One region of the Neobacillus sp. FW104-15D2 genome, then DNA from elsewhere that is predicted to be linked to it. Evidence: predicted binding sites of a transcription regulator. Region 1 holds the regulator's gene; each other region holds the start of a gene.
What was found. The regulator Rex, encoded in region 1, represses fermentation and respiration genes when NADH is low (regulators of the CRP and FNR family bind a similar motif). The targets are predictions, from matches to a motif close to TTGTGAAATATTTCACAA.
Positions count from the first base shown of each region.

Region 2: a site for Rex is predicted at 5,772-5,789, ahead of AC3WR0_RS19820 (TIGR04053 family radical SAM/SPASM domain-containing protein). Genes of this name have one in related genera too.
Region 3: a site for Rex is predicted at 4,616-4,633, ahead of AC3WR0_RS16870 (hemerythrin domain-containing protein). Genes of this name have one in related genera too.
Region 4: a site for Rex is predicted at 6,127-6,144, ahead of ric (iron-sulfur cluster repair di-iron protein). Genes of this name have one in related genera too.

Region 1 is NZ_JBYTCJ010000049.1:15,020-22,522, reverse strand. Features, by position in the region: gene tsaB (tRNA (adenosine(37)-N6)-threonylcarbamoyltransferase complex dimerization subunit type 1 TsaB) at 1-501, shown strand, start outside; gene rimI (ribosomal protein S18-alanine N-acetyltransferase) at 518-967, shown strand; gene tsaD (tRNA (adenosine(37)-N6)-threonylcarbamoyltransferase complex transferase subunit TsaD) at 964-1,986, shown strand; gene AC3WR0_RS24360 (ABC-F family ATP-binding cassette domain-containing protein) at 2,356-4,284, opposite strand; gene moaC (cyclic pyranopterin monophosphate synthase MoaC) at 4,505-4,996, shown strand; gene AC3WR0_RS24350 (redox-sensing transcriptional repressor Rex) at 5,023-5,676, shown strand; gene AC3WR0_RS24345 (YdiK family protein) at 5,869-6,069, opposite strand; gene AC3WR0_RS24340 (CPBP family intramembrane glutamic endopeptidase) at 6,066-6,800, opposite strand; gene groES (co-chaperone GroES) at 7,082-7,369, shown strand; gene groL (chaperonin GroEL) at 7,443-7,503, shown strand, end outside.
Region 2 is NZ_JBYTCJ010000029.1:32,234-39,736, reverse strand. Features, by position in the region: gene AC3WR0_RS19865 (DegV family protein) at 1-422, opposite strand, end outside; gene AC3WR0_RS19860 (YitT family protein) at 563-1,402, shown strand; gene AC3WR0_RS19855 (hypothetical protein) at 1,420-1,827, shown strand; gene AC3WR0_RS19850 (DUF3813 domain-containing protein) at 2,149-2,325, opposite strand; gene AC3WR0_RS19845 (hypothetical protein) at 2,328-2,480, opposite strand; gene AC3WR0_RS19840 (Cof-type HAD-IIB family hydrolase) at 2,575-3,387, opposite strand; gene AC3WR0_RS19835 (prolyl oligopeptidase family serine peptidase) at 3,579-4,346, shown strand; gene AC3WR0_RS19830 (metal-sulfur cluster assembly factor) at 4,373-4,681, shown strand; gene AC3WR0_RS19825 (DsrE family protein) at 4,697-5,035, shown strand; gene AC3WR0_RS19820 (TIGR04053 family radical SAM/SPASM domain-containing protein) at 5,871-6,998, shown strand; gene AC3WR0_RS19815 (Crp/Fnr family transcriptional regulator) at 7,326-7,503, opposite strand, start outside.
Region 3 is NZ_JBYTCJ010000021.1:94,139-101,641, reverse strand. Features, by position in the region: gene AC3WR0_RS16885 (ATP-binding protein) at 118-1,614, shown strand; gene AC3WR0_RS16880 (phosphotransferase enzyme family protein) at 1,682-2,689, opposite strand; gene AC3WR0_RS16875 (MFS transporter) at 2,673-3,818, opposite strand; gene AC3WR0_RS16870 (hemerythrin domain-containing protein) at 4,030-4,557, opposite strand; gene AC3WR0_RS16865 (hypothetical protein) at 4,945-5,295, shown strand; gene AC3WR0_RS16860 (4Fe-4S dicluster domain-containing protein) at 5,517-5,801, opposite strand; gene AC3WR0_RS16855 (FAD-dependent oxidoreductase) at 5,801-7,096, opposite strand; gene AC3WR0_RS16850 (electron transfer flavoprotein subunit alpha/FixB family protein) at 7,089-7,503, opposite strand, start outside.
Region 4 is NZ_JBYTCJ010000029.1:23,126-30,628, forward strand. Features, by position in the region: gene clpB (ATP-dependent chaperone ClpB) at 1-1,895, opposite strand, end outside; gene AC3WR0_RS19780 (YjzC family protein) at 2,103-2,282, opposite strand; gene AC3WR0_RS19785 (Crp/Fnr family transcriptional regulator) at 2,545-3,237, shown strand; gene AC3WR0_RS19790 (YwiC-like family protein) at 3,364-4,086, opposite strand; gene mobB (molybdopterin-guanine dinucleotide biosynthesis protein B) at 4,167-4,712, opposite strand; gene AC3WR0_RS19800 (molybdopterin molybdotransferase MoeA) at 4,700-5,965, opposite strand; gene ric (iron-sulfur cluster repair di-iron protein) at 6,253-6,948, shown strand; gene moaA (GTP 3',8-cyclase MoaA) at 7,195-7,503, opposite strand, start outside.

The DNA of each region.
Region 1 (7,503 bases):
TCTTATACTGGCGTACGAATTGGAGTAACGATTGCCAAAACCATGGCCTGGTCACTTAATGTTCCTCTTTCAGGAGTTTCAAGTCTTGAAGTTTTAGCCTCAGGAGCAGCGAGATATTTCAATGGTCTTGTAGCACCTTTATTTGATGCCCGAAGGGGACAAGTTTATACGGCTTTATTTAAAGGTGAAGAGGGACAATTAAAGCAAATTGAAAAGGACCAATTAGCCCTGATGGCTGAATTTGCGGAGAGCTTAAAGAACCGAAAAGAACAAATTCTTTTTATTGGAACTGATCTTCATATTCACCGCCCGCTAATTGAAGAGATTCTTGGCGATCAGGCCCAATTTGCTGAAATGACAGAACATAACCCACGGCCGTCTGAGCTTGCATTACTGGGGAGAAACAGGCCCTCCGAGGATATACACAGCTTTGTTCCTAACTATATTCGCCTGGCGGAGGCGGAAGCCAGTTGGTTAGAGAAAAATAGAAAAACTAATTAGGGATAGGATTTTAAAAATGGATAATACATTTTCTTTTCGTTTTATGCAGGAAAAGGATATTGAGCAAGTTCACAGGATTGAAGAGCTTTCTTTTAGTATACCCTGGAGCAAGGAAGCTTTTTACAATGAACTATTTCAAAACAAGTTTGCTGTTTATATAGTATTGGAAATGGACGGAAATATCGTTGGTTACTGTGGAGTTTGGATTGTAATTGATGAAGCACATGTAACCAACGTAGCCATTTTACCGGAGTTCAGAGGAATGAAACTGGGTGAAGCCCTCATGATGTGTTTAATGAACGTTGCAAGAGAAAAAGGCGCTAAGACAATGACTCTTGAAGCTAGGGTAACAAATCACGTTGCACTGTCACTTTACCGGAAAATGGGATTTCAAAATGGCGGAATAAGAAAAAATTATTATACGGATAATCAGGAAGATGCTTTAGTAATGTGGGTGAATTTATGAAAAAAGATCAATTAATTATGGGTATGGAAACTAGCTGTGATGAAACGGCAGTCGCAATCATCAAAAATGGCCGGGAAATTGTGGCTAATGTAGTAGCATCTCAAATTGAAAGCCACAAACGGTTTGGCGGAGTTGTACCGGAAATAGCATCGAGACACCATGTCGAGCAGATCACAGTTGTCCTGGAGGAGGCTATAAACCAGGCAGGTATACAAATGGCAGACTTGGATGCAATAGCTGTCACGGAAGGGCCAGGGCTCGTAGGAGCGCTCCTGATTGGTGTAAACGCAGCGAAGGCATTAGCCTTTGCGAATAACCTGCCGCTTGTTCCCGTTCACCATATTGCAGGCCATATTTATGCAAACCGCCTGGTAACAGAAATGAAGTTCCCTCTCTTATCTCTAGTGGTATCCGGTGGCCATACTGAACTTGTTTATATGAAAGAGCATGGGCATTTTGAAGTAATTGGAGAAACAAGAGATGACGCGGCCGGAGAAGCTTATGATAAAGTGGCCCGGACCCTTCATATGCCATATCCGGGAGGGCCCCACATCGACAGAATGGCACAGGAAGGTTCTCCCACCATTGATTTGCCGAGAGCCTGGCTGGAGGAAGGTTCATACGATTTCAGCTTCAGCGGTTTAAAGTCAGCTGTCATTAATACTGTTCATAATGCGGAACAGCGAGGGGAGATCATTGAACCCAAAGATCTTGCTGCCAGCTTTCAGGAGAGCGTAATAGATGTCCTTGTTACGAAGACATTAAGGGCAGTAAAAGAATATAAAGTTCATCAGGTATTGCTTGCTGGCGGAGTAGCAGCCAATAAAGGCCTAAGAGCTGCTTTAGAAAAGGCGTTTAGCGAACTAACGGATATTGAACTGGTCATCCCTCCTTTGGCTCTATGTACGGATAATGCTGCAATGATAGGGGCAGCAGGAAGTATATTATTCGAAAAAGGAAAAAGGGCTGACTTAGCACTGAATGCTAATCCAGGTCTGGATATTGATATTTATAATTAATGTAGGAGCAGTGTATTCATAAGATACACTGCTTTTTTGTGTAAGACGCCGTTGATTTAAATGTTGATATTAGCAATTATCAACAATGAAGTTAAACTTAAACTATGGAAAAAAAGAATTATTGTGGATAAACAGAAAATCATTTTTCGAATTTTTAAGTAAATGTGGACCAATGACCATGATTCTGTGGATAATGTGGATAAGTTTAGCTTATTCTGTGGATAATGTGGAAAAACTTCAAATGTGTTGTAAGTAGGCTCTTTTCTTTGTGAATAACTTTGTGGATAAAAAAAACACCGGCTTTTGAACCGGTGTTTACCAGATAATAGAGTTGCTTTTAATCATACGTTTACTGTCAGTTTCAGTATTTCATTCTGCCAGCTCGGCCCACTCATCCATTGTTTCTTCAAGTAGAAGTTTTGCCTGTTCATTTTTTTGATTGATTTGATGGACCTTTTCATGATCCTGAAAAACAACTGGATCACATAGTTGCTCCTCATATTGCTGTATTTCATTTTCAAGCTCTTCTATTTTTTGCTCGACTTCCTCCAGCTTCCGCTTTCGCTGGCGTTCAAGCTTTTTAGCTTCTTTATCTAGTTGGTAAGAAGTTTTTTCTTGTGTTTCAGAGACCGTTATTTTGCTGTTTAAATCAAGAGAAGAGCTTTCCGCTTCTATTTCAGCCAATTCCTGTTTCTTTTCGACAAAATAGTCATAGTCACCAAGATAATCAACGGCACCTGATGGGTTTAACTCCAGAACTCTAGTACCAATTCTATTAATGAAGTATCGGTCATGGGAAACAAATAAGATTGTTCCCGGGTATTCCACAAGTGCATTCTCAAGAACCTCTTTGCTGTCCAAATCAAGGTGGTTTGTCGGTTCATCAAGGATAAGCAAATTAGCTTTTTGCATCATAAGCTTTGAAAGGGCAAGACGTGCCTTTTCACCGCCGCTTAAGGTCGATACAATTTTAAGAACATCATCGCCCGAAAATAGGAAGTTCCCCAGTACCGTTCGAATTTCCTTTTCGCTTTTGAGAGGATAGTCATCCCATAATTCGTTCAGGACCCTTTTATTGCTTGTTAATTCAGCCTGCTCCTGATCATAATACCCAATGGTAAGGTTGGAACCATATTGAAAACTGCCGGAAAGGGAAGGCAGCTTTTTAACAATCGTTTTTAAAAGAGTGGATTTTCCGATTCCATTAGGCCCGACAAGAGCAATGCTCTCTCCCCGTGTGATCCGGAATGAAATATTTTCAGATACCTTTTTTCCAGAATATCCTACTGCTACATCCTGGAGGGTAATAACGTCATTTCCGCTTTGCTTCTCAATATCAAAAGAAAAAGCTGCAGACTTTTCATCACCTAAAGGCCTGTCCATTCTATCCATTCTTTCGAGTGTTTTTCGGCGGCTCTGCGCTCTTTTCGTGGTGGAAGCACGCGCAAGGTTTCTTTGAATGAAATCCTGAAGCTTAGAAATTTCATCCTGCTGCTTTTCATATTGCTTTATGTCCCGTTCAAGGTTCTCCGCTTTTTGTTTTAAATAAGAACTATAGTTTCCGGGAAATCTTTGAATCTGGCGGCGGGAAAGCTCATAAACCTGATTAACCACCTTATCAAGGAAATAACGGTCATGGGAAACAATCAGAATGGCTCCTTCATAGCCCTGAAGATATTGCTCAAGCCAAGTTAAAGTATCAATGTCAAGATGGTTGGTAGGTTCGTCCAGTATTAAAATATCCGGCTTTTTTAATAATAGCTTACCAAGTGCCAATCTTGTTTTTTGGCCACCGCTTAATGAAGAGACAGTAGTAGAGTGGTCAAAGGATTGGAAATTAAGCCCATGCAGGACAGATCGAATATCGGCTTCATATTGATAGCCTCCAAGTTCCTTGAACTTCACCTGTAAAGAGTCATATTCCCGCAAAATTCTTTCATATCGGTCAGAGTCTGAGAATGCATCGGGGTCAGACATCTTGACCTCCAGCTCGCGTATGGTTTTCTCCATTTTACGAAGATCCTCAAAAACTGACAGCATTTCTTCCCAAATGGATAAATTGGATTCAAGTCCAGTATTCTGTGCCAAGTACCCAATCGTGGCATCCTTTGGTTTTATAATTTCACCACCGTCATAGGAAAGGTGGCCGGCGATAATCTTTAACAGTGTAGATTTTCCTGCTCCGTTCCGTCCTACCAAAGCAACACGGTCCCTGGTTTGCAGTTCCAGTTTTATATTCGATAAAATAAGCTCAGCGCCATAGTTTTTTTCCAGCTGATTAACCTGTAATAAAATCATTTTATTCACCTCAGTACTTACGATAAGTTTAACCGATTAGAGGTACACCGGCAATAAAGTGAATCATGCAAAAGGAATTTAAAAGAATGGAAGCGAAAATATTAAGCAGATTAATATATAAAAACAATAAAAACCAAATAAACATATGTGAAGAATAATACAAAGTTCACACACAATATGGGAAAAATAGTGTATTATTTTGATGAGAGGGGTTTTTATAATGGCTGAATTTACACATTTTAATGATGAAGGCAGGGCAAAAATGGTCGATGTCAGCAGTAAGCCGGAAACAGCACGAACTGCACATGCCCACTCGAGTATAAAAGTTAGCAGAGAAATCTATAACAAGATTACCAACCAGGAAATGAAAAAAGGCGATGTGCTGGCTGTAGCCCAGGTAGCAGCTGTTATGTCAGCCAAAAAAACATGGGACATCATCCCTATGTGCCACCCTATTTCGCTTACAGGTGTAAATGTAACCTTTTCATGGGAAGAGGAAGGCCAGGATGAGTATAAATTAAATATTTCTGCGGCAGTGAAAACAAAGGGACAAACAGGTGTTGAAATGGAAGCGTTAACAGCCGCCTCTGTGTGTGCACTGACCGTTTATGATATGTGCAAAGCAGTTGATAAAGGGATGGTCATTGGGCCAACTTATCTGGTTGAAAAAACCGGAGGGAAGAATGGCGATTTCAAAAGAACGGAACTATAATTCATTAGAGGAGAGAGGAAAGAAACATGAGCAATGAGACCATAAAAATACCACAGGCAACGGCCAAAAGACTGCCGCTCTATTATCGCTTTCTCAATCATCTCCATACATCAGGAAAGCAGAGGGTGTCTTCAGCAGAATTGAGTGACGCAGTAAAAGTTGATTCAGCCACTATTCGACGGGATTTTTCTTATTTTGGAGCGCTCGGAAAAAAGGGGTATGGCTATAATGTTAATTACTTATTGACCTTCTTTAGAAAAACACTGGATCAGGATGAATTGACAAAAGTCGCACTTATTGGTGTCGGAAATTTGGGAACGGCTTTATTGAATTATAATTTCTTGAAAAATAACAACACCAAAATTCAAATTGGCTTTGATATTAGCCCCGAAAGAGTGGGTTCCAAAATTGGTGATGTTCCCGTCTACCATATGGATGACATTGAAAAATACCTAAAATCTGAAAAAATACAAATTGTGATCTTAACCGTTCCCGCTCCTGCAGCCCAGCCGGTAACAGACAGACTTATTAAGGCAGACGTTAAAGGGATTTTAAACTTTACACCTGCCCGTTTGCACGTGCCGCCTACAATAAGAGTGCACCATATAGACCTTGCTGTTGAGCTGCAATCATTAATATACTTTCTGAAGCATTATCCTTCAGAAGAAGAAGCACTTTAAAAAAGGCGATAAACTTATTTTTAGATTTTCGCTCCAAGACACTCGCTTTCCGCGAGCGGTTCGGCAAACTTCAGCTCCTGTGGGGTCCACCTGATCCAATTTTCCCGCTGGAGTCTCCTTTCATGCGTTACAATCAGCGCTGCTTTTTTAACACAGCCTAAAAAATAAAAAGGTGAGTTCCAATTCCGGAACTCACCTTTTTGTATGCTTTTTAATCCTAAAATGAAAACCTACCATCTTAAGGCCTGAGGCTACATCAAATGTGGCCAGCAGAACAAGCAGGTAGGTAAAAAATCCCCATCCATCGTCCTGAACATCCTGAATGGCAAAATAAGTGAACAGAACGCCGAGCAGGAAATAAATGATGCCCGAAAACAAAGGTGACTGTCTCATAAAAATCCTCCAATAAAGCTTTGAATTTTGTCAGCGTCCTGCATCATTCTTTCGATTTGGTCTTTATAAACAGATTGGACTAATACGACAAAAGTATTCATCGCCACGTGAGCGAACATGGATACAAAGATATTTTTCGTTCTGACATATAGAAAAGCAAAGGTAAATCCCATTGAAGCGTACAGTAAAATGTGAACCGGCTCCATATGGGCAAGCGCAAAGACGACAGAACTAATCAAAGCGGATATGAAAAAGTTAAAGCGCTTATATAAGCTGCCAAAGATAATTTTTCGAAACACTATCTCCTCAAGGATAGGTCCGATAATGGAACTGATAACCAACACTAAAGGAAAAGCCTGAATTAATTTTAAAATAGCCTGGGTGTTTTCAGATCCCATATTAATTCCCAGAAGTCTTTCAATGCTTGCGGCAATTGATTGGGCAAAAAGAGCAAGAAAAACACCGCCGATAGCCCATGCCACCGAGCTGCCGACAGAAGTACGGCCTCGGGCAAATTCAGGCGACATTCTTTCTTTTCGCAATAAAAACAATGTAATTAAAAAGGCAGCTGTAAAGCTTATAAGCAGCCAATACGGTATAGCAAGCCGCTGCGATTCTAAAGTACTGTTACCCGAAGCTTCGAGTATATGGGTGACAAGCGGAATTCCGACGAAACTCGACAGCTGCATGGCGATATATACAATTAAAATAATCCAATATTCCTTTTTCAATATATAATCTCCCTTTCAGGCTCTTAAATTAATTTCTGCACTATTCCTCATTCTACTCATAAAAGGCGATTTCTTTCAATCAGAAGGTACTTAGGATGGGCAAAACTGCGTGACCTTAGCCATAATGGTAAGGTTGAAAAAGAGAAAAATTTTTTGGGTTTTTTTATATCTCCTGCTTGCAAAAGGTTAGTGGATTCATTATTATAATAATTGTGTTAGCACTCAACGTGATAGAGTGCTAATAAATCAACTACATAAAAAATTTGAGGAGGTTGTTTGATTTGTTAAAGCCACTAGGTGATCGTATTATCATTGAGCTTGTTGCATCAGAAGAAAAAACTGCAAGCGGTATCGTTTTACCGGATTCAGCTAAAGAAAAGCCGCAAGAAGGAAAAGTTATAGCGGTTGGAACTGGACGTGTTCTCGATAATGGCGAACGTGTTGCTCTTGATGTTTCTGAAGGTGACCGCATTATCTTCTCAAAATATGCCGGTACTGAGGTAAAATACCAAGGAACTGAATACTTAATCGTACGTGAAAGTGATATTCTTGCTGTAATTGGCGAGTAATCATGTGAAGATGGCAGTTAAATAATACTGCCGGACCTGATAAATAATTTAAAATACAGGAGGTTTTTGAACTATGGCTAAAGAGATTATGTTTAGTGAAGATGCCCGCCGCGCAATGCTTCGTGGTGTTGACG
Region 2 (7,503 bases), on a different contig from region 1:
GCATTTTGCTCAGCAAGCTTTACTGCTTCTTTTACCACTAAGCCCTGTCCAATTGAAGCACATTTAGTATCAATAATATCAAGCTTCAGGTCAGGGTATTTTTCTTTGACTTGTTCGAGTATCATGACAGCTGTCTGATAAGTACCGGACAATTGGGATGAAAGGGCAATATAAACGCCTTCTTCATTATTTTCCGCCATTTTTGTAAATACCTCTTCAAACATTAAAGGAGAGACCTGGGATGTTTTAGGTAAATTTCCTCCTCTAATAAAATCATAGACAGTTTTTGGTGAAATTGTTCTTAAATCTTCGTATTCCTGACCATTTATTTCAACCTTAAGGGGTAAAAGAATCACGTTGTTTTCTTCATAAAATTCAATAGGCAAATCACATGCACTGTCTGTCAGTATCTTTACTGCCATATCCTCACCTGCTTTCTAGCTAATCGTTTTTACTTCAAGTTTATCGGACTCGCATAAAAAAAACAATTACCTGTAATGAGAATTAGGAAAAAAGGGCTAAATAATGAATGAAGCTGCATTTTTATCGGGGGTATTTCAAAATGGTTGTTATGGAAGTGAAAAAACTTTCTGTTGTCCTGATAGGTTCATTTTTAAACGCAATGGCGATGAATCTATTTTTAATTCCAGCAAATATATATGCGAGCGGCTTTACAGGAATAGCGCAGTTATTGTCCAAAATCCTCTCTAATACATCCTTCCATCTTTCTACAGGAATACTGCTGCTTCTATTAAATATCCCTGTTACGATCCTTGGATGGCTTAAGGTGGGAAAGTCCTTTACATTATATAGTTTTATCAGTGTTTTTCTAAGCTCCTTATTTCTCGAAATTATTCCTGTTAAACAGGTTTCACATGATATTCTTCTAAATGCGGTATTTGGGGGAGTAATTGCGGCTGTTGGAATAGGCTGGACATTGAAGTGGGGGGCATCAACAGGCGGATTGGATATCGTCGCCATGATACTTTCAAGAATGAAGGACAAGCCGGTCGGTTCATATATTTTTATTCTCAATTCTATCATCATTCTAACTGCAGGGCTTTTATATGGCTGGGAAAAGGCTCTTTATACATTAGTAGCACTTTATACCTCTACAAAAGTGATTGATACGATTCATACAAAAAATGAAAAACTGACAGCAATGATTGTTACCAAAAAAGGCGAAGAGTTAAAAAAAGCTATATATGCTAAGCTGGTCCGTGGAATCACTGCCATTCCAGCTAAAGGTGCTTTTACAAATGAAAACAAGGACATAATGATGATCGTTATAACAAGGTATGAATTATTTGATTTGGAAAGAATAATAAAAGATGTAGATCCTCATGCTTTTACAAATATTATCGAAACAACCGGGATATTTGGTTTCTTCCGAAAAGATTAATAATAGGAGGTACATAAATGAAAGTCTTACTTGCCTTACTAGTACTTTTTACCGCTGCAGGGCTTCCAGTGTTTTCGGATATCACTGGGCATGATAAAAAAACCTTAGCAGTGGCTGATGCAAAGACGGAAGCCCCTCAAAAATTTAGAAATGTACGGAGTGCCGGTAAAAATGGCCGGTACATAATAACAGGTGAAGTTAGGATAAAGGGAGGGGAATTATTTTACACAGTAGAGGATGGGCACAACGAACTGGCAAAAGGAGTTGTACCTATAAGAGCAAAAGAGTGGACATCATTTAAATTTGAAATAAAGATTCCTCAAGTAAAATTACCCCAAAATGGATCAGTGGTTCTTTATCTATATGACAAGGAACCGAACGAAACTAATCCATTTCCTGTTCTTTTGGAGCAAAGAAAAAGCTGACACAAAAACGTGTCAGCTTTTTTTGATATAACCAGAGTTATATCCAGCTCAGCAGCCAGAGTCCTGCTTGCATCAAGTATGACTGTTAGCTAGTGTCCATCCCACTCGTGGCTAGAATAAGACAACATACTCCTCATGTTGTCTAGCTCATTGTAGGGGGGATCAAGGTCATAAGCTAATCCGAGGGGAGGTTAAAGAACAACCCCGACGGCAAGTCTTATACTTTTTCAGGGATGCAGGTCAGAAAGGTGTTGCCACAGGACGTGGTGATTTTACCATCATCCTCTGCCATACGACACTTTCAAGCCGCTTTCGCTTTTCTTACTCAAGCTCGTTTTGCATCTCATGGAGTTGAAGCTGTTCAGCCGAAGTAGAATTTGCATATGCAGAACTTAATGCATTTTTAGCTTTTTCAACTGCTTCGGGCCTTTCAGCTGGGCTGGCCGTGTTAGCCATCTCTACAAATCTGCGTGCCTCTTTGAACAATCGGTTACCCATCCTTAAATACCTCCAAGTGCGGAATCATGTACATTGGCCATCTTCTGGGCCTCCGCCTCGGCATAGGTCATGTGGTAGGGGATTCGTTCAGAATGCTTGGAAACCGTATCTTTTCCTTGCTGGACAAAGCGTTTTGATTTGTTTCGTTTACCCATTCGAATTCCCTCCAATAATAGAGCTCTGATTGAAGCAGTGCTGCTTCGTTTATAGTATGCCCTTTTTGGGAGGGTTCATTGATGTAAAATCCATTTACTTTAAATTTAACAGGTCCTTTAGATAGTGGCCGATTCCATCTTCTTCATTGGTCAGCGTAACTTCATTGGCAATGTTTTTAAGCTGATCAATGGCATTTCCCATAGCAATGCCCCGGCCTGCATACTCAATCATTTCCAGGTCATTATCTTCATCGCCAAAGGCAATCATTCTTTGGGGAGGGATCTGGAAGTATTCAGAAGCCCTTTTCAAACCAACAGCTTTGTTAAGCCCCTTACGTACAATTTCGATAACGTGCCAAGGTGCTGCCCAGCGCCTGTGTTCAATAACTTCTGCGTGAACATCTGTTAGATGCTTCCTAATTAATTCCACATCCTCCTCTTGTGAATGGATAAGCAAACTGGTAGGAGAATCCTTTAAAAGGTTAGCTAAATCACCAGATGTAATTTTGGGATTGCCAAAATTAAAAATATCGAGCAATTTTTCATCGTGATAATGAAAATAAACCTCATCAATTACCTCAGCAATAATATTGTGGAACTTAAAAGAACGGCAAGCTTCAACAATATCCTTTGCCACCTTAATATCAAGTGGTGTATGGTACTGACCCCAGCCCGGGTCAAGGGGATGGTGGACAAAAGCGCCATTAAAATTAACAACTGGTGTATCCAGTTCTAATTCATGGTAATAAAGTTCACTTGACCTAAATGGCCTTCCAGTGGCAATCATCACCACATGACCTTCTTCACGTGCTTTCTTCAAAACATCTTTTGTAAAAGGGGATATTGTCTTGTCGTCTTTTAATAAAGTTCCATCTAAATCCAAAGCAATTAAGTGTCTCTCTGTCATAAGTTCTCCTTTTCAACTGAAAGTGAATGTTTAGGAAAAAAGTTTTCTTCATGTTACACTACACATATAAAATCATTTTTTAGTCCTATAGTAACTATGTTAACAATTTTATAGCAAACCTGTAAAAAAATTCACTTAAAAAGCTTCAGAAAAAAGATATAATTTACAGGAATCCATAGGGGGTTTAAAGTTTGATCCTGATTCAAAATGAACGTATTGAAAGTATTCCCGTTCTGCACCTGGTCAATCAGGAACAGCAGACAGAAAAACTCCCGCTTGTTTTCTTTATTCATGGTTTTACGAGCGCCAAGGAAAATAATCTTCATTATGCTTATCTGCTTGCTGAGAAGGGATTCCGTGTTTTATTGCCAGAAGCCCTTTATCATGGGGAAAGAGAACTGGTATTAAAAGAACAGGATTTATATATCCGTTTTTGGGAAATCGTATTAACCACCATTCATGATTTAAATGTGTTAAAGGAGCACTATGTTTCCCAAAACCTAATTGACGTAGACCGGATTGGAGTTGCCGGAACATCAATGGGAGGAATTGCAACCCTGGGAGCACTGACCCAGTATAAATGGATAAAGGCAGCCGTAAGTTTAATGGGGATGCCAGCCTATGAAGAATTCTCCCGCTTTCAGCTTGAACAGATAAGGAATCATGGTCACCGTATTCCATTCTCGGAGGAGGAAATTGACCGCCAGCTTTCAATGCTGCGTGTATATGACTTAAGCATTCAGCCGGGAAAACTTGAAGGTCGCCCACTATTATTTTGGCACGGCAAAAAGGATGATTTTGTCCCTTATTCGTTTGCTTATGAGTTTTATCAAAATATAGCTGGGGATTATAATGGGCATCCTGAAAAATTGAAGTTTATTACGGATGAACGCGCTGGCCATAAGGTTAGCCAGAAAGGCGTAAAGGCTACTATTGATTGGTTTAGTAAATTTTTATAAATAAAATATAAATTGGAGTGATTGAAATGGATGAAGAATTAAAAGAAAATTTACTTGGTGCACTGGAACTTGTAATCGACCCGGAACTCGGCGTAGATATCGTGAATTTGGGGCTTGTTTATAATGTAGAACTGGATGAAGAAGGAACAGTAACAGTAACCATGACCTTAACTGCTATGGGCTGTCCGCTTGCAGGAACAATCGTGGATCAGGTTAAAAGGGCCCTTGCTGATATTCCTGAAGTTAAAAATACAGAAGTAGATATTGTTTTCAACCCGCCATGGAACAAAGATATGATGTCCCGCTATGCCAAAATAGCGCTTGGCATTCGCTAAGAATGGAGAATTCCAATGAAAAATAAAGTTATTCTTGTTTCATCTGATCAGCTTGGAAGGGGAGAAAAAGAACTTGGTGAAGGAGTTCTGGAAACCTTTTTCACTTTGCTAAAACAGAAAGAGGACCTTCCTGCAGCAATCTTTTTTATGAATAGCGGAGTTTTTGCCCTTACTGATGACTCCTTCTCCTCTGTCCATATTAAGGAGCTCGAAGAAAAAGGCGTTGACATTCTAGCCTGCAAGACATGTGTTGACTATTACAAAGTGGAAGATAAATTAGCTGCTGGAAAAATCAGCGGCATGGGCCATTTTATTGAATTAGCTGCCCAATATGAAGTAATAACAATATCTTAATATCTGCTGACTTTATAGACCGCTTGTGAGGGTCTATGGGGTCAGTTTTTTTATTTGTTGAGGAATAGAGCGTTGCTTTATAAAATTAAAGTCCGTTTTTTTAGGGTTAAATTCAACTTTTTCGTTGATATACAGGCGGTTAGGCTTAAAAATAGAAAAATTTCTTCTTCTGGGTCATAATTTGTGAACAAAAGCTTACTGGAAGAAGGAAATCCACGATTTCGAAAAGGAAATGCACGAATTAGGAAAGGGAATGCATGACTTTGGAGAGGAAATGCACGTTTTTGGAAAGGGAATGCACGATTTCGGAGAGGAAATGCACGTTTTTGGAAAGGGAATGCACGACTTTAGGAGGGAATGCACGACTTTGGGAAGGAATGCCCAAACTCGGAGGTACGCCAACGTACGAGGAAATGCCCAAACTCAGAGGTATGCCCCAACGTCCGAGGAAATGCCCAAACTCAGAGGTATGCCCCAACGTCCGAGGAAATGCCCAAACTCGGAGGTGCGCCCCAACGTACGAGGAAATGCCCAAACTCAGAGGTATGCCCCAACGTACGAGGAAATGCCCAAACTCGGAGCTGCGCCAACGTACGAGGAAATGATCAAACCCGGAATGACCAGAATAAGAAGAGGCCAAAATCCTCAACCACCAGACATCATTTTCTAATACTTAATTCAGCTCCGCCCCTTACCTCTCCTGATCTTCACAATTCAGACAAAGAACTTTTTCTGGATGTGAGCAAGTTCACTTTGCTGCCATGAGGACACCTATATAATACATAGTATCATGCTGTTATTAAAAAATGGCGGCAGATATCAGGAGGCGAGTCAAATGGTTATTAGCCGGGACTTTAACAAGGATCCATTTATCGTAATTTGGGAATTGACCAGGGCATGTCAATTAAAGTGCCTTCACTGCCGGGCGGAGGCTCAATATAGAAGAGATCCTAGAGAATTAACCTTTGAAGAAGGCAAGCAATTAATTGATCAAATATATGAAATGAATAATCCAATGCTGGTATTTACCGGCGGGGATCCATTAATGAGGGAAGATGTTTTTGATATCGCTAAGTACGCGGTGGAGAAAGGGGTCCGTGTGTCGATGACACCGAGTGCAACTCCTAACGTGACTAAAGAAGCAATTCAAAAAGCGAAGGAAGTGGGCCTGGCAAGATGGGCATTTAGCCTGGATGGTCCTACTGCAGAAATTCATGATCATTTCAGGGGAACAGCGGGCTCCTTTGACCTGACACTAGAAAGGGTTAAGTATTTGCATGAACTAGAGATTCCAGTTCAAATCAATACAGTTATATCCCGTTATAATATCGATCACTTAGACGAAATGGCTAAAGTTGTGGAAGATTTAAAATGTGTGCTTTGGAGCGTATTCTTCCTCGTACCTACCGGAAGAGGTCAAACTTCCGATATGATTTCGCCCGTTGAGCATGAAAAAGTATTCAGGTGGCTTTACGACCTTAGCAAACGAGTGTCCTTTGATATTAAAACAACTGCTGCTCAGCATTACCGCAGAGTTGTAATTCAGCAAAAAATGAGAGAGGCCAAAAACCAAACAGCACATATTGAATATTTAAGTGCTTTGACTAAAGAAGGACTGACCGGATCAATTGATGGGTTAGGCCGGGCTCCTAAGGGAGTCAACGATGGAAATGGATTTGTTTTTATTTCTCATATAGGTGACGTTTATCCAAGCGGCCTCCTTCCAATAAAAGCAGGAAATATCCGAGAGCAGCCTTTAGCTGAGATTTACAGGGATTCTCCCATTTTCCAATCACTTCGTAACCCGGACCTATATAAAGGTAAATGTGGAGTATGTGAGTTCCGCCATGTTTGCGGTGGCTCACGCTCAAGGGCATATGCCATGACAGGCGACTATCTTGAAAGCGAGCCTTTCTGTGTATATATTCCAAAAGCTCTGCGTGAAAAACAGGAACAACAGTAAAGAAAAGCGGATGCATTCGCTTCGAATAAATATAAATAACAAGACAAAAAAGGGGATGGCTGGCCATCCCTTTTAAATAAATGCTCTTTACTAAGAGATTGTTGAAATTTGAAGAAGCCAACCTCCTTCGCCACAGAATATTCGAAGAAGCCAACCTTCAGCTCGTCGCAAAGCTAAAAGTGCTGTACACAGATGCATATCATGAAGTTATTTACAGGCAGTAGATTGATTTTCCGCGGAAAACGAGCACCACCGAATTTAATCGGGAAATTAAACAGAATAAAAACAACAAAAGGGATGGTTCACCATCCCTTTTTACTAAAAGACCTATTCAATATTACAATAAACTGCCGGGCAGTTTTCACAGCCTATTTCCTCTTTAAGATATTGCAGATCGAGTATAGTTATTTTTCCGCGTTTTACAGATATGATATTATCTTTCTTTAATTCATTTAGGATCCTGTTCGTACTTTCTCGGGAAGTGCCGCAGAAATTTGCGAGCTCC
Region 3 (7,503 bases), on a different contig from region 1:
CCATGGAATCAACCGGGAAAGAACATATTTATTCCCATTACAGAAGTCTCCCCTAAATCTGCCACTAATGCTATAATAGACTCATATTTACCTATCAATGACCTAAGGAAAATACCTATGAATATACATCAGAAAAATATTATCGTATATATTCTCCTCGTGATTCTCCCTTTTCTCCTTGGAACTGGTTATTTTTATCACGATCTTTTAAAAAAGGATACCCAGGTCCGAAAGGAGAAAGCGGAATGGATAGGTACTATTCATCAGCAAAGCTGGGACGAGTTTATAACCCAAACGAATACCAGCTTGGATATCGTCTCTCTTTCCGCCAAAATTAATAGCGGTTCTCCTCAGAAAAACGAGCCTCTATTAAGGGATATTCAGCAAAGAGATTCACGGTATGGAGGACTTTATTTACTCGACAGTGCTGGAATAAAATTAGTTGGTTCTAACCTCCTGCCAGACAGTTCTCTCCTTGCAAACAAGGATTATATTAAAGAACTGATACAGACCAGAGATACTGTGATTTCGAATCATCCTGAATATATAAGCAATCATCAGGAAATTATCGGGCTTGCTTCTCCAGTTTTGGATAATAAAGGTGAGCTAAGTGCGATTCTTGTAGCCTATTTAAGAATAGACTATTTGAAAAATCTGATGAAATTAGTAACTCCTGATGCAAAGCTATATATAGCAAATGCAGATCAAGATCCAATTCTTAAGATTAATATTGATAAAGATAGTAAGCTTACAGGTACTGACTGGCTGGTAAAACCAATCAACAGGCTCCCCTGGTCCATTCATGTCCAGTTGCCCGCTCCGGATTACAGTACTATTATTAAGACATTAATAAAAAATTTGCTTTTTCTTTTAATTATATCCCATGTTTTCTATTTATTAATCAAATACCTGCTTTTAAAAAGGCAGACCGAAAAAGAAAGACTTCAATATGAAGCACAAAAACTTGAATTGGTTGGCACACTTGCTGCCAGTACAGCCCATGAGATCCGGAACCCGCTTACAGGCATAAAAGGGCTTCTACAGCTGCTCGGAGAGAAGTATAAAGATGCAGATGACCAGTATTATTTTCAGGTCATTGACACAGAGCTTCAGCGAATTAATGAAATTGCAAGTGAGTTTCTTATTCTGGGAAAACCTACTGCCCAAAACAGAGAAATAATCGATTTGTCCGCAATTGTAAACGAATTGCAGCCTCTCGTTATTTCAGAAGGAAATTCCTATAGCTCCGTTTGTTCCTGGGAGGTTCCCCCTGAACCAATAAGGATTGAGGGAATAAAGGACCAGATTAAACAGGTTCTTTTAAACCTCTCCAAAAATTCCTTTGAATCAATGAAAATTGGCGGAACGCTCACAATCCGCCTATATAAAACGAAGCAGCAAGCAAAATTAGAAATTGCAGATACTGGGGAAGGAATACAAAAAAAAGATTTAGAAAAGATCTTCCATCCTTTTTATACTTCCAAGGATACAGGAACGGGACTAGGACTCGTGATTTGCAAGCGAATTATTGAATCCATGGGCGGTACTATTTCCATTGAAAGTACACTGTCTGTCGGTACCACTGTATTTATTTCGCTGCCACTCCAACACTAATGGAAATGTACTTTTAAAAATCAAAAGCTGCCCTTCAAAAGAAGGCAGCTTTTGATTTTTCCTCAGATTAGGAGTTTACCGACATTATTTCATCCTCTGAAAGATCAATGATGGCCCTGTTTGAAAGGATCCGATCCCTAATTTTATCCATCATATTAAGGATATTTTCATTCCTTTCTTCCAAAGGAATCTTTTTTTCCAGAACTGAATACAGGGTTATATCCCTGAGCCGTAAAAAGAGCGGAAGCTGTTTGAATAAATCAGTTGGGAGTTCGTTATGTTTCTGATATCCAGTCAAGAACTTCCGGTAAAAGTTAACTGAAAATTTCTTCGCTTCTGCTTCATCGTTCCCAGGGAAGCCATAAAGAAGAGAATAATAGAGTGGGATGGCAATATCAGAAGCGAACCAGTGATAACTGCAATCATCAAAATCGAAAACATGAACGGTTTCACCATCAAAGAAAAAATTACCCGAATGTACGTCTGAATGAATAAGCCCATAATTGCTGCGATTCGCCGGAAGACTCTCCAGCTCTTTAATGATGGCGTTTGTATTCTTGACAATGTCATTCTCTAAAACATATTGTTCAATGTCCAAAAGCTCTTCTTCGTCCCAAGAAGGCCTCGTATGCCCTGAAGGCTTATACCCTTTTGTTACCGCATGCATTTTACCGATTATTTCCCCCCAGGCAAAAAAGAGCTTATCATTAAATTCAGGGGCTCCCACTTTAACCAAAGAACCAGGGGCCTTTGAATATAAGCAGGCATAAAAATTCGATCCGTCCTCAGCTGCGGCTGTTTCCACCCAAAGCTTCTGCTTTGAACGATAGCATCCCGGACAGGTGACTCCGTTTTTATGCAAAAAGTCCATCCACTCAAGCTCAGAATCGATTTCCTCTTTTTTTCTGTGTGAGCTGTGAGTAACACGAAGAATAGCAGGTTTACCCCTATAGGTAACTTCAAAAACATAATTTTCAAAGTCCCCCAGTTTTTTACACTCCCCAGCTGCATCAAATCTTGCCATTAAATCTTGAAGTATGTCACTTTTAAATAATCTCTCAACGGTTTGTTCCAAATTGACCCACCCTTACCCTTTTATAAAAAAATATTACCCCTGCTGCCAATATACCTTGCAAGATCCACATGTTTTCCCGCAATCCTAAAGCAGCTGCAAGCGATGGTGCTGCACCGAATCCCACAAAAAAACCTAAACGATTAAAAAAAGCCTGGATACCAAATGAGCGCCCTCTTACTGTTCTACTTTCCTTTTGTATGATAGAAGCTGCCGCTGTTTGCCCTGCACTATCAAAAACACCCCCTATCAGAAGAAAACACGCTGCAGCAAAGATGTTATTAACAGAAAAAGCAACAGCAATGCTAAAGGAGAAGAAGAATAAATATTGAAAGTAACTCTTTTCTAAATAATGTCTTCGCTTAATTAAACTGCCTAAATAGCTGCCAACCGCAGCAGATGACCAAAAGACTCCATTCATTAAGGATGCTTTTTCGTACTCTGAGGCTAGCAAAGGAAGCGAAAAATTATAACCCGCTACTGCCAGGCTGTAGAAAAAGGCTATAAACCATATTGGTGCCAAGGATTCGCTTTTATTTAATAACTCCTTAAATTGAAGATTCTTTTTTTCTATTATAATGTTGACTTTCTCAGCCTTTGAGTTCCAGCGCAAGAAGGTCAGGACTGCTGCACTTGTAAAAAACGTAAAACTATCAAATACTGCTATTGGCTGAATGCCATAGTTTTCTGCAATCCACCCACCTGCTGAAAACCCAATGATACTCGAAACTGAACTGACTCTTAGAATAAGAGCATTACCGTTATATGCATTTTTAGCTCCAAATATTTCCGGTATAGAAGAAGAATAGCTAATATAAAAGGTTTGGTAAGTGCAGCCCATTATAAAAGCAGATACCCATACTGCTATTGGATGATAGAAAAAAAGCGGTATTAAAACAGCTGCCCCGTTTGCTATTTCACTGCCAAGCATAATTAGCCGCTTATCCCAATTATCTGCTAACCTGCCGGCTAATAAACTAGTAAGCAGTCCACCTATTTGACGAACTAGGAAAAATATCATCAGATTCCATTCTGAGGATGGAAACAAAAGCAGAAAACCTGTAAGTGCCATGAAATTCATACGGGAAGCAAATTCTGAAAAGCTAACAAGAAAGATATAATTTCTTAACATTTTTCTAAACCTCCTTATAAAGGTGGTTCAGATTCAACCCCCTTTAGGGGCGTTGGGAAATGATTTCTGTCACCATCTGCTTTCCTCCTTATATGTAAAATTTCATTAAATATATACAGGGATGTTGATACTCTTCCACCTTGTTAAATTATAGTTTAAATTTTTAAAAAAATTAATAGCCTAATAAAAAAAGAATGGGATGTCCCATTCTTTACTTAATCTCATTAATTTTCCTTGCAAGTTCTTCTTTTTCCTCATCAGAAAGCATTCTTTCCGCCATAGGGAAAAGGACATTTTCCTCTTTTGCAAAGTGCTCGGTCAATGTGACATACGCACTTTTTATTAAATGTGCTTGTTCTTTCATTTCCTCTATAGATAGTATACGATCTTCCAAAGCAGTTTTCAGAAAGGATCCAATATAGCCTTTTGCCTGGTCATGCTCATATTCCATCACTGCAATTGGGCCAGATGTGGTTCCAACATAGGCACCCATCATCGGAAAAAGAACTCCTTCTTCCCTTTCTGAATGGGGATCAAGCTCCGCCTTAAACTCTGACACCCTGCGAATCAATTCAGTAAAATTATTCTCTATACTTTCTTCCTTTTCAATTTGCTGAACCAGATTATATTGAAATTCCAATTTCTCTAATAATGATGGGTGTTCACTTTTTAATTGCTTCAAGCCTTCGGATAATACACCTGTTGGCATACCGCCAAAACCACTCATACAGCCGTTCATTTATATGGCTCCTTTCAAACTTTTATGAACTCAGTATAACGCCGGCAATAGAAAATAGTTGTGATGCGTGTCACATTTCATATCTTTAATAAAGATTTGTTAATCTGTCAGTGAATTTCGCTTTCCGTAGGACATGAATAGCACCCTTAAAATCGCCCATGCACGAAGGAAATGCGATAGTATTTCCGAGGAGTCTCGCGTCTTTCAATCAAAATAAGGAAAAATCAACAATGAGCTTTTACAGAGCTTAAAATTCAAAAATTGAATATACTTTTTCTGAAAATTTGGAAGCGCTTTTAAATTTCTTGAAATCTTAACATTTAAATCGAAATAATGCTGTAAATTCACATATAATGTAGTTATAGAAGCTATAGGGAGGGCTAAATTATGTACAATCCTAATTACCGGGATTTTTATCAGACAGGATTAATTCCAATTGGCTTAAAGGATCAGCTCGCACTGTTAGAAGCAGAAATAACTCCTCCGAATCAGGTCCGCTCCACACACTGGTTAATTGCTCTGGAAGGTGAGCCTGCATTCGAAGATACAGAATATTATCATTGGAAAGTGAGTATATACCCAGCTGACTCGGAAGGATCTTTTTCATGGAAACATCCCTACTTTTCATCCCAGCTGTTTGATTCGTTCAATAATGCCGCGGAACTGGCAAAATCATATGCAAGCTTTAGTAAAAAAGACGAGATTTTCTCCTCAGGCCTTCAAGAAAAAATAAGTTAATCACACTTCAATATCCCCTTGCTTCACCTCTTTTTAAACCTCCTTGTGAATAACCATACATATAGTGTTAATACGACATTTTACCCCTTTTATGCGAAATTTCCCGGAAAATAAGTCAACTTAAATATCGTGCCCCTCTTACCGTTTCAGGTTGCCCTGAAATTTATTTATGTGTGCAAAAAAGGCTTCCCTCCTATACTAGAGGGAAAGCCTTTTGTTTTTTAAGCCATTCTGAAAACGATTCCGTGTCCGCCCTTTGGATATTCCCATTTTATGTTCTGGTATGGACAGCCAATGCGACAGCTTCCGCATTCATGGCAGCCTTCGTAGCCTACCTGCATACGTGTTCCTTCCCACTTATAAACCTCTGCTGGGCAAAATACTGTACAAATTTTATCGGGACATTGTGTCATGCATACATCATGATCCAGTACGGTCAAATGAGATTTCGTATCACATTTAAAACGGAGGAGATACTGTTTTTCCTCGATATTTTTCGTTGACATTATTTCACCGCCTTCCAAGCTCGATACATATCCTGAATTACACGGATTGTGCCTCTTTCCGCTGTAATGCTCTTCATAATTTGTTTTTGTTTGTCACGTTTTGGTGTACCATCTACCGTAAAGAATTTGCTCATTGCTTTATTCATCATTGGTACATATTCTTTAAAGTATTGCGGGTACTTTTCAAAGGTATGAGCAGCATCTTTATATTTCTCTAAATCCTTCATGATAAAGCTTCCATATAAAGCTTCACGGTAGCTATTCAGGCTTGATTCACTGTAATTATTTCTTTCCTTTGCCTTAATTACAGCTTCTGCAGCCAATTTACCTGAATACATGGCCATATTAGAACCTTCACGGTGAATCGCATTAACAAGCTGTGCTGCATCTCCAACTACGAGGACACCATTTCCGGCTACCTTTGGAACAGATCGGAAACCGCCTTCTGGTATAAGGTGGGCCAGATATTCTGCTGACTCGCCTCCCTGAAGAATAGATTTGACCATTGGATGGTTTTTAAGATAATCAAGAAGATCATACGGCTTCAGCTTAGCTTTTATCATACTTGATAGCGTAGTTCCAACCCCAATATTCAGGCTGTCCTTATTTGTATAAAGGAAGGCTGTACCAAGGTTCCCCTTGGTAGAATCCCCAAAAATTTCAATGGTTGTTCCCTGGTTTTCCTCAAGGTTAAACCGGTCATTTATTTTTTCTTTTGGCATGTTGATAACTTCCATAACAGTTAGTGCTACCTCATCGGGTCTGAATTCCTTATGGAATCCAAGCTGCTTGGATAGAAGTGAGTTTACTCCATCCGCAAGAACTACCACATCTGCATGGAGCTCTCCATCAGGACGGTCGGTCCTAACTCCAATAACCTTTCCGTTTTCTACAATACATTCAGTAACCACAGTTTCATTAATTAGAAGCGCTCCAGCTTCAACCGCTTTTTGAGCAAACCACTGATCAAACTGCGCTCTTAAAATAGTAAAGTTGTTGTATGGCTCTGCTCCCCATTCCAATCCTTTATAACCGAAGGAAACAACCGACTCTTTATCCAGCATCCAGAAACGCTGCTCAATTATAGGCCGCTCCAGTGGTGCCTCTTTCCAAAATTCAGGAATTAGTTCCTCTAGTTGTTTACGGTATAAAACCCCGCCCATAACGTTTTTGCTTCCCGGGTATTCGCCTCTCTCAATTAAAAGAACTTTCAGCCCTGCCCTAGCGGTTTGAAGAGCACAGGCTGTGCCTGCTGGTCCTGCTCCTACAATGATTACGTCAAATTTTTCAGGCATAGCTGATTTCACCACCTTGATTGATAGGAACTTGTTTAAATTCCTCGATTAATTTTGGAATGATTTCCATGGCGTCTCCTACAATTCCATATGTTGCTACATCAAATATAGGCGCATTTGGATCTTTATTTATAGCAATAATAATTTCTGAGTTTTTCATTCCTACCACATGCTGGATTGCCCCTGAAACGGCAACAGCGAAGTAGATTTTCGGTGTGACTGTTTCACCAGTCTGCCCGATTTGTAAATGATGAGGAAGCCATCCTGCTTCAACAACGTCACGTGTTCCGCCAACACTGGCACCAATTGTTTCGGCAAGCTCATATAACAATCCGAAGTTTTGCAGGTCTCCCATGCCTTTTCCTCCGCAAACTATTACATGTGCCTCTGCAAGATTGGCATTTTTT
Region 4 (7,503 bases), on a different contig from region 1:
TCACTGTCAAATAATGCTTCAGCCAGGGCTTTTGCCAGCTCTGTTTTTCCTACCCCGGTTGGGCCAAGGAATAAAAATGATCCTATTGGCCTGTTTGGATCCTTTATACCAGCCCTCGCTCTGATTACTGCATCTGAAACTAGCTGAATAGCTTCGTCCTGGCCAATGACACGTCTATGAAGGAGAGCCTCGAGGTTTAAAAGTTTTTCTCTTTCTCCTTCAACAAGCCTTGTTAAAGGAATTCCTGTCCACCGTGCCACAATATCTGCTATTTCTTCCTCTGTCACTTCTTCCCGGAGAAGACGGTTCTCGTTCTGATCTTCTGAAGCAGCTTCAAGCTCCTTAATTTCCTTTTCCATTTGAGGAATTCTTCCGTGTCGAAGCTCAGCAGCACGATTTAAATCATATTTATCCTCCGCCTTTTGAAGTTCAATACGAAGGTTCTCCAATTCCTCTTTTTTCTCCTGTACATTTTGAATGCTCTCTTTTTCTTTTTGCCATTGTCCCCTCATTGCATGCGCCTGCTCTTTTAAATCCGCCAGTTCCTTCTCCAGCTCGGCGAGCCGCTGAAGGCTGCTTTCATCTTTCTCTTTTTTCAATGCAGCTTCTTCAATTTCAAGCAGCATCAGGCGTCTGGTTACTTCATCCAGTTCAGTCGGCATTGAATCAATTTCAGTCCTGATATGTGCACATGCTTCATCCACTAAATCAATTGCTTTATCAGGCAGGAAACGGTCTGAAATATACCTTTCCGAAAGAGTAGCTGCGGCAACAAGGGCCCTGTCATGTATTTTTACCCCATGATGGATTTCAAATCTCTCTTTTAATCCTCGCAAAATAGAAATTGTATCTTCCACTCCTGGTTCCTGTACCAGAACCTGCTGAAAGCGGCGTTCCAAAGCAGGGTCTTTTTCTATATATTTTCGGTGTTCCTCAAGTGTGGTTGCCCCAATACAATGAAGTTCCCCGCGGGCCAGCATGGGCTTTAGCATATTGCCTGCATCCATAGCTCCTTCCGTCTTTCCCGCACCCACGATAGTATGGAGCTCATCTATAAACAATAAAATTTTTCCTTCACTCTTCTTTACTTCATTTAAAACTGCTTTTAATCTTTCTTCGAATTCTCCCCTGAATTTAGCACCTGCGATTAGAGAACTCATATCTAGTGAAAAGATGGTTTTATCTTTTAGACCTTCAGGCACATCTTTTCTTACAATTCTTTGGGCAAGCCCCTCAACGATTGCTGTTTTTCCTACCCCTGGTTCACCAATTAGGACAGGATTGTTTTTTGTTTTTCTTGAAAGGATTCTGATTACGTGTCTGATTTCAGTATCCCGCCCAATAACCGGATCAACTTTTCCAGTTTTTACTTCCTCTACAAGGTCCCTGCCGTATTTTTTTAATGCTTCGTAGGTCTCTTCCGGGTTTTGTGTAGTCACTCGCTGGTTCCCCCTTATTTCTTTAATAGCTTTTAAAAGCGCATTTGAATCCGCATTGACTTCATTTAAAACTTTTCCCATTCCAGTTTGAGATGCAGAATCAGCAGCCAGCAGTATATGTTCAGTTGAGATAAATTCATCAGTAAATTGCTTTTTTACTTCCTCAGCTTTTATAAGCAGATTTTGTAAATTTGAGGTAATATATAAGGTCCCGTCCGCCACACCGCTTCCGGTAACCTGCGGTTTCATATCCAGTTTCTCTTTTATTTTTTGTTTAACAGTTTCTATTTTAATACCGGTTCTTTCTAAAACAGTATTAATCAGGCTGTCTTTCTGATTCATTAATGAAAGAAACAAATGTAAGTCATCGACCTCCTGATGCTGGAACTCTGCTGCTAATTCCCGAGCCCCAATAAAGCCTTTTTGCAAGCGTTCCGTCATCTTATTTAAGTCCATTTTATACCTCCATTTGACCTTTTTTGACCTTATATATATTTATTATATTCCATGAGAAAAAGAAAGAAAAGCCACCCGCTTTGGATGGCTTCTAAAAGAGTGGCATGTTGATTTTTACTGTAGGCGCACGCTTTCCGCTTCAATCAATATAGCTGCACAAATTCAACAATGAAAACCTTGAACCAGAAGATCATAAGATCTATTTTTTCATGGTTTAGGAAAATAGGTCCATAGTCGGTTGTGATTGGATGTTTCCGGAAAGACATCCCCAGCTTTCATTTTCATTTTTTGAGGATTAACAATATTGCTTCCAGTTTCACCTGTTTCAATATAAATTCCATTGTTGGGAGCTTTCTGCCCCGGACGGAATTGTCTGTTTTGTCCCATAATGCTGCCTCCTTTAAAGAAACTTCTTTACTAATTTCCCCCGTTCCGCTCAAATTATAGGGTCCTTTTTTTCGACAAATATTTCCCAAGGAATAGTTGTAATTTTATCTTTATTTTGAGAAATTTATGTCTTTTGTATGAATCTTATTCTAAAGCCGTTGTATTTCCACTAATAAACAATATAATTACAGTAATATCTACTTTGATAGGTAATTTGTCTTGTTTTGTCTTATGCTATTTTGGAACTAAAGGTGGTAATAGCATGCACTCATTAACTGATATTTCATTGGATTTACATGAACTGCTCAAAACCGTTCACCATGTAAGAAAAATGGAAAAGGGAAGCTTACTTTTTCAGGAAGGTGCCCCCGCAGAGGAGCTTTATATAATTAAACGAGGAATGCTTCAATTAAGTAAAAGCATACCAGACGGAAGAGAATTGACTCTCCGGATTTGTTCGGAGGGTGACTTGGCAGGAGAGGCTAATCTTTTCATGCCTTCATCAAAATACTATCTTAGTGCCAAAGTGACAGAAAGCGGTGAAGTCGCTGTTATTTTAAAGGAACATCTGGAAGAACAGCTTAGCAAGGATCATGATTTGGCCGTTGAGTTTATGAGGTGGATGAGCATTCAGCATCTTAAAACACAGACCAAATTTCGGGATTTAGTTCTTCATGGAAAAAAAGGAGCTTTGTATTCGATACTCATAAGGCTTTCAAATAGCTATGGAAGAGAAGTAGAGGATGGTATTATTCTTGATTTGCCTCTAACAAATCAGGAACTAGCTAATTTTTGTGGTACTTCCAGGGAAGTAGTCAATAGGCTGCTTAGCGACTTACGAAGATCGGGAATAATATCTGTAAAAAAAGGTATTATTACAATTCATGAATTGGATACTTTAAAAACAGAAATTGATTGTGAAAACTGTTCAAAGGATATATGCTGTATTGAATAAGCCGGCCCTCTGGGGCCGGCTTATTTTTCTAATCGGGAATGGATCAGAAGAGTATTGCCATAGTTTGCGGCGGCTTTTAGCCTTCATTTTCTTAACAGACACATGAGCCTTAGTAAGAGATAACGCCTAAAATTTAAAAACCTGCACTGCCATCAGGATAAAGAAAAGGGCTGCATTCACTATTTCGTAAATCCCAACCTGCTTAGCGGAAATGCTTTTTCCATAAAAGCCAATGGCCCTTAGCAAGCTAGGGATATAGGCAAATGCCGCGATCCATAAGCCAAGGAAAATCCACAGCGTTGGAACAAGAAGATGATATGACCATGAAATCCACTTGTATTGAAGATTCTTTTTTTCCCGGATCATTGTTTTAACGTAAAAAGTGCTTCCCAAAAAGAAAAGAATCGATGTACTAAAGAGAAGAAAAGAATCGATGGTTACCGTACCATCTGCCATATAGGCACTCGCAAGCCCAGCAATAGCAAAAGCAATAATCGCACTAATATCATTTGTCAGTGCCCTGTCTTTATTTTTTGATGAAAAATAAGCATTAATCGCAAACAATGGGATCATCGCAAGCCCGAAAATAATTATTGATGGCCTTGTGAACAAGGGAACTAATAATAAAAGAATAGCTGGAATTATATAAATAAGTGTCCATTTTATATAAAACTGGATCTTCTTTCTTTTAAATAAAAGCAACATAGGATAAGTGGCAAGATATAAAAAGACCCAGCCGATAAAAAACGGGATATGTTCCCACATAAAATGTGATCCAATCACACCAAGCCAAAAGGGAACAATAAGCATTGCCCAGGCACCGTGCTGTTTTGGTAAAAAAAGCTTCATCTTTTTCACTCCTTATTTCCTGCTACCTCCAATATAAGCGAGCGCAAAACAAAAAAAAGTGAAGCTTATCACATTTCCTTTTACCTTTTAGTGTCATTTTTATGAATTTCCTGAAGAAGATCAATCAGCTGTTTCTCCAATATGGAATCCTTAATATTGAATCGGGGGTATTTAGCAGCTAAGCCAGATTTTATAAGGACATCCTCATCCCAGTAAACTATAGCAATAATATTTACAAGAGAAGATAGGAGTTTTAAATCCTTCTGATCTTTTATCATTACCACTTTTGGAAATTCTGCCTGTTTATGTCCCTCAATTAGGATAATATCGGGATAAAACTCCTTCATTAATTTAATTTTTTCAGAAAGGCTCCAGGTGGTTTTTTCCGCCTGTAACACCAGACGGCCTTCCCCTTCTACAAGAGAAGCAGCCGCCCCCGATAAAATATGGCGGGTGGAATCCTTCTCATCCGCAACTTCTGGTTTTCCGCCATGGCCATGATGTTTAATGGTAACAACTTTTTTTCCTCTGTGCGACCATTCTTTTATCACCCTTGAAATGGCTGCTGTTTTACCACTGTTTTGATATCCGGCAACCTGAATGATTAAAGGTTTTACCAAGGCCAATGACTTCCTTCCTGATCCTCAAGCATAAGTACATCAACTTCCATTCCCGCCTCAAATCCCCTGGTGCCGCCCGGAAGTATCATCAATGAATTTGCTCCCGCAAGACTCATTACAATATTAGATTTATCCAATCCGCTTGGTGAGACGGTCAACTTTCCTTCGGTTATGGTTAAAGCGCTTCGTACAAATCTTGTGAATGGGTTTGCTTTTGGAAAAGCAACATCGAGGATTGCTTTTTCCTTCCGCAAATGTGGTTTGGGTGCAAAAAGCATCCCTCTTATTATTGGACGTGCAAAAAGCTCAAACCCAACATAGCATGCAGATGGATTGCCTGACAGGCCAAATAGTAGCCTGCCATTACTCTGGGCAACTGTTGTTACGCTCCCGGGCCTCATCGCTACCTTATTAAAAAGTACCTCTGCGCCCAATTTATCATATATCTCAGGAAGATAATCGAAATCACCCACTGAAACTCCTCCAGTGGTAACGAGAATATCAACGGAATCAATAGCATTTTTAACTGCTTCAAAACAAGTATCAAATTCATCAGGAAGCTTTCCAAAGTATTGGACACTTCCCCCGGCACGCTCAATTTGTGCAGCAATCATGTAAGAATTGCTGTTTCTTATTTTTCCTGGTTCAAGTGGTTCATCTACTTCCAGGAGTTCAGTCCCGGTTGCAAAAAGGCCCACCTTTGGCTTAGCTGCTACTGGGACTTTTTCATAGCCGAATGTAGCAAGCATGGCTTGAATTCCAGGATTAATTAATGTTCCCTTTTCAACGAGGACAGTTCCTTCTTTCGCATCCTCACCACGAAAAGATACATTATCACCAGGTTTAAAGCTTCTTTTTATAGACATAAAAGGTATTCCGTCTTTTTCATAGCTTTTAGCTACCTCAAACATGACAACAGCGTCCGAACCAGTTGGCATCATTGCACCAGTCATAATTCGAACAGCTTGATATTCATTTAGTTTTTTTTCTGAAACCATTCCAGCGCCTATATGGTCAATTACTTCAAATTCAACCGTGTTACTTTGTGAAGCATCAACTGTATCAACGGAACGTACTGCAAAACCATCATAAGGGGCCCTGTTAAAATGAGGCACATCACTTGTCGCTATTAAATCTTCTGATAAAAAGCGTCCAAAACTTTCATTAATAGAAACCATTTCCGTTTTTCCTGTTAACCTATACTCCATTACTTTTTCTACGGCTTCTCCAATTGAAATGGCAGTTCTTCTTTCAAACATAATCATCAGCTCCTGCAATTCAAACCTTTTTATTTCTTTTTACATTCATTTCCTATATTCCTATCCATTATAAGCGTACTCCACAGGCCTTTGCATGGCAAACGCCTTGTATTCCCCCTTCACTCTGCAGAATCATCATAGCAAAGCAAGGAATAGGCAGGTTATGACAGAGTTCACAAAAATGATAAAAATACTGAAAAATTTTTGATTAGTGTGATTTAGGTCACCCGGTTACCATTTCAAATCCGTTATCCTAAAATCAAGAAACGTAAGGAGGAAATTAAAAAATGACTATTCCATTCACTGAAAATACACTGGTAAAAGATATTGTAAACGAATTGCCAAAATCTAGCGATGTTTTTAAACGAAACCGCATCGATTTTTGCTGCGGCGGCAATATTCCTTTAAAGGAAGCTGCAACCGGGGCAGGAGTTTCCCTGGATCAATTAATTGGTAACCTTACAGAGGTATATGAAAAAAGAGAAACTGGAGAAATTGACTGGAAGGCCTGGATGGATAAAGAATCTAATGACATCATTAACCATGTAATCGACAAATACCACCGCCCTCTTTTGGAAGAATTGGCTAACCTTAGCCCATATGTAACCAAAGTATCACGTGTTCATGGAGGGAATCATCCAGAGCTATTAACCATGTATGAACTTTTTTATGAGTTTAAAAAAGAAATGCTGGAGCACACTGCGAAAGAAGATGAATTGGTATTCCCTTTAATTCAGAAATTAGAAGGTTTAAATGAAGATGAACTGCAGGAAGCTTTAAACTCTATTAGGGAACTTGAAAAAGAGCATGACCATGCCGGGTCACTTTTAAAAGAACTTAGAAACGTTACTTCTGACTTTAATCCACCCATGGATGCCTGCGGTACCTACCGCTTAGTCTATAAGCGGCTGGAAATGCTTGAGGGAGAAACCTTTAATCATGTCCATATGGAAAATAATATCTTATTTCCCCGCTATTTATAATTAACTTTGTTAATCTTGTTTGTTGATATTCGTTAAAATCCACCCCTGTCCGCGGAGCCTCCTCGCTCGCTTTTTCGCAGGACAATAAAACTTGAATAAACTGTGCACAAAGGAAGTGGAAATGCATTTTAAGAGGAGTTTTACGAATTTTAACAGCGACTATACTTAAAGAAGAAAACCTCCTGGTTCCAATTGACAGGAGGTTTTTGCATTGGTGAAAAATAAAAACTCCCTTAAAAAGGGAGTTTAGCCGCCTATATAGGACATTTCTATTTTCTTTCTATTAGTAATTGTTTCTGCTGTTCTTTCATCGGAATACCGGTCAGTTCGTCCGTTCCATATACCGGTTATTCGTGCAGCTATTTCTTCATCCGTTGCCTCGTTTCGCATGAAGTTTCGGATATCATGGCCATTACCATTAAACAGACATGTAAACAACTGGCCGTTCGCTGAGAGTCTGGATCGTGTACAGCTGCTGCAGAAGGATTCAGATACAGAAGTAATAAACCCTACCTGAATATCAGTCCCTTTGTATCTATACCTTTTAGCTACCTC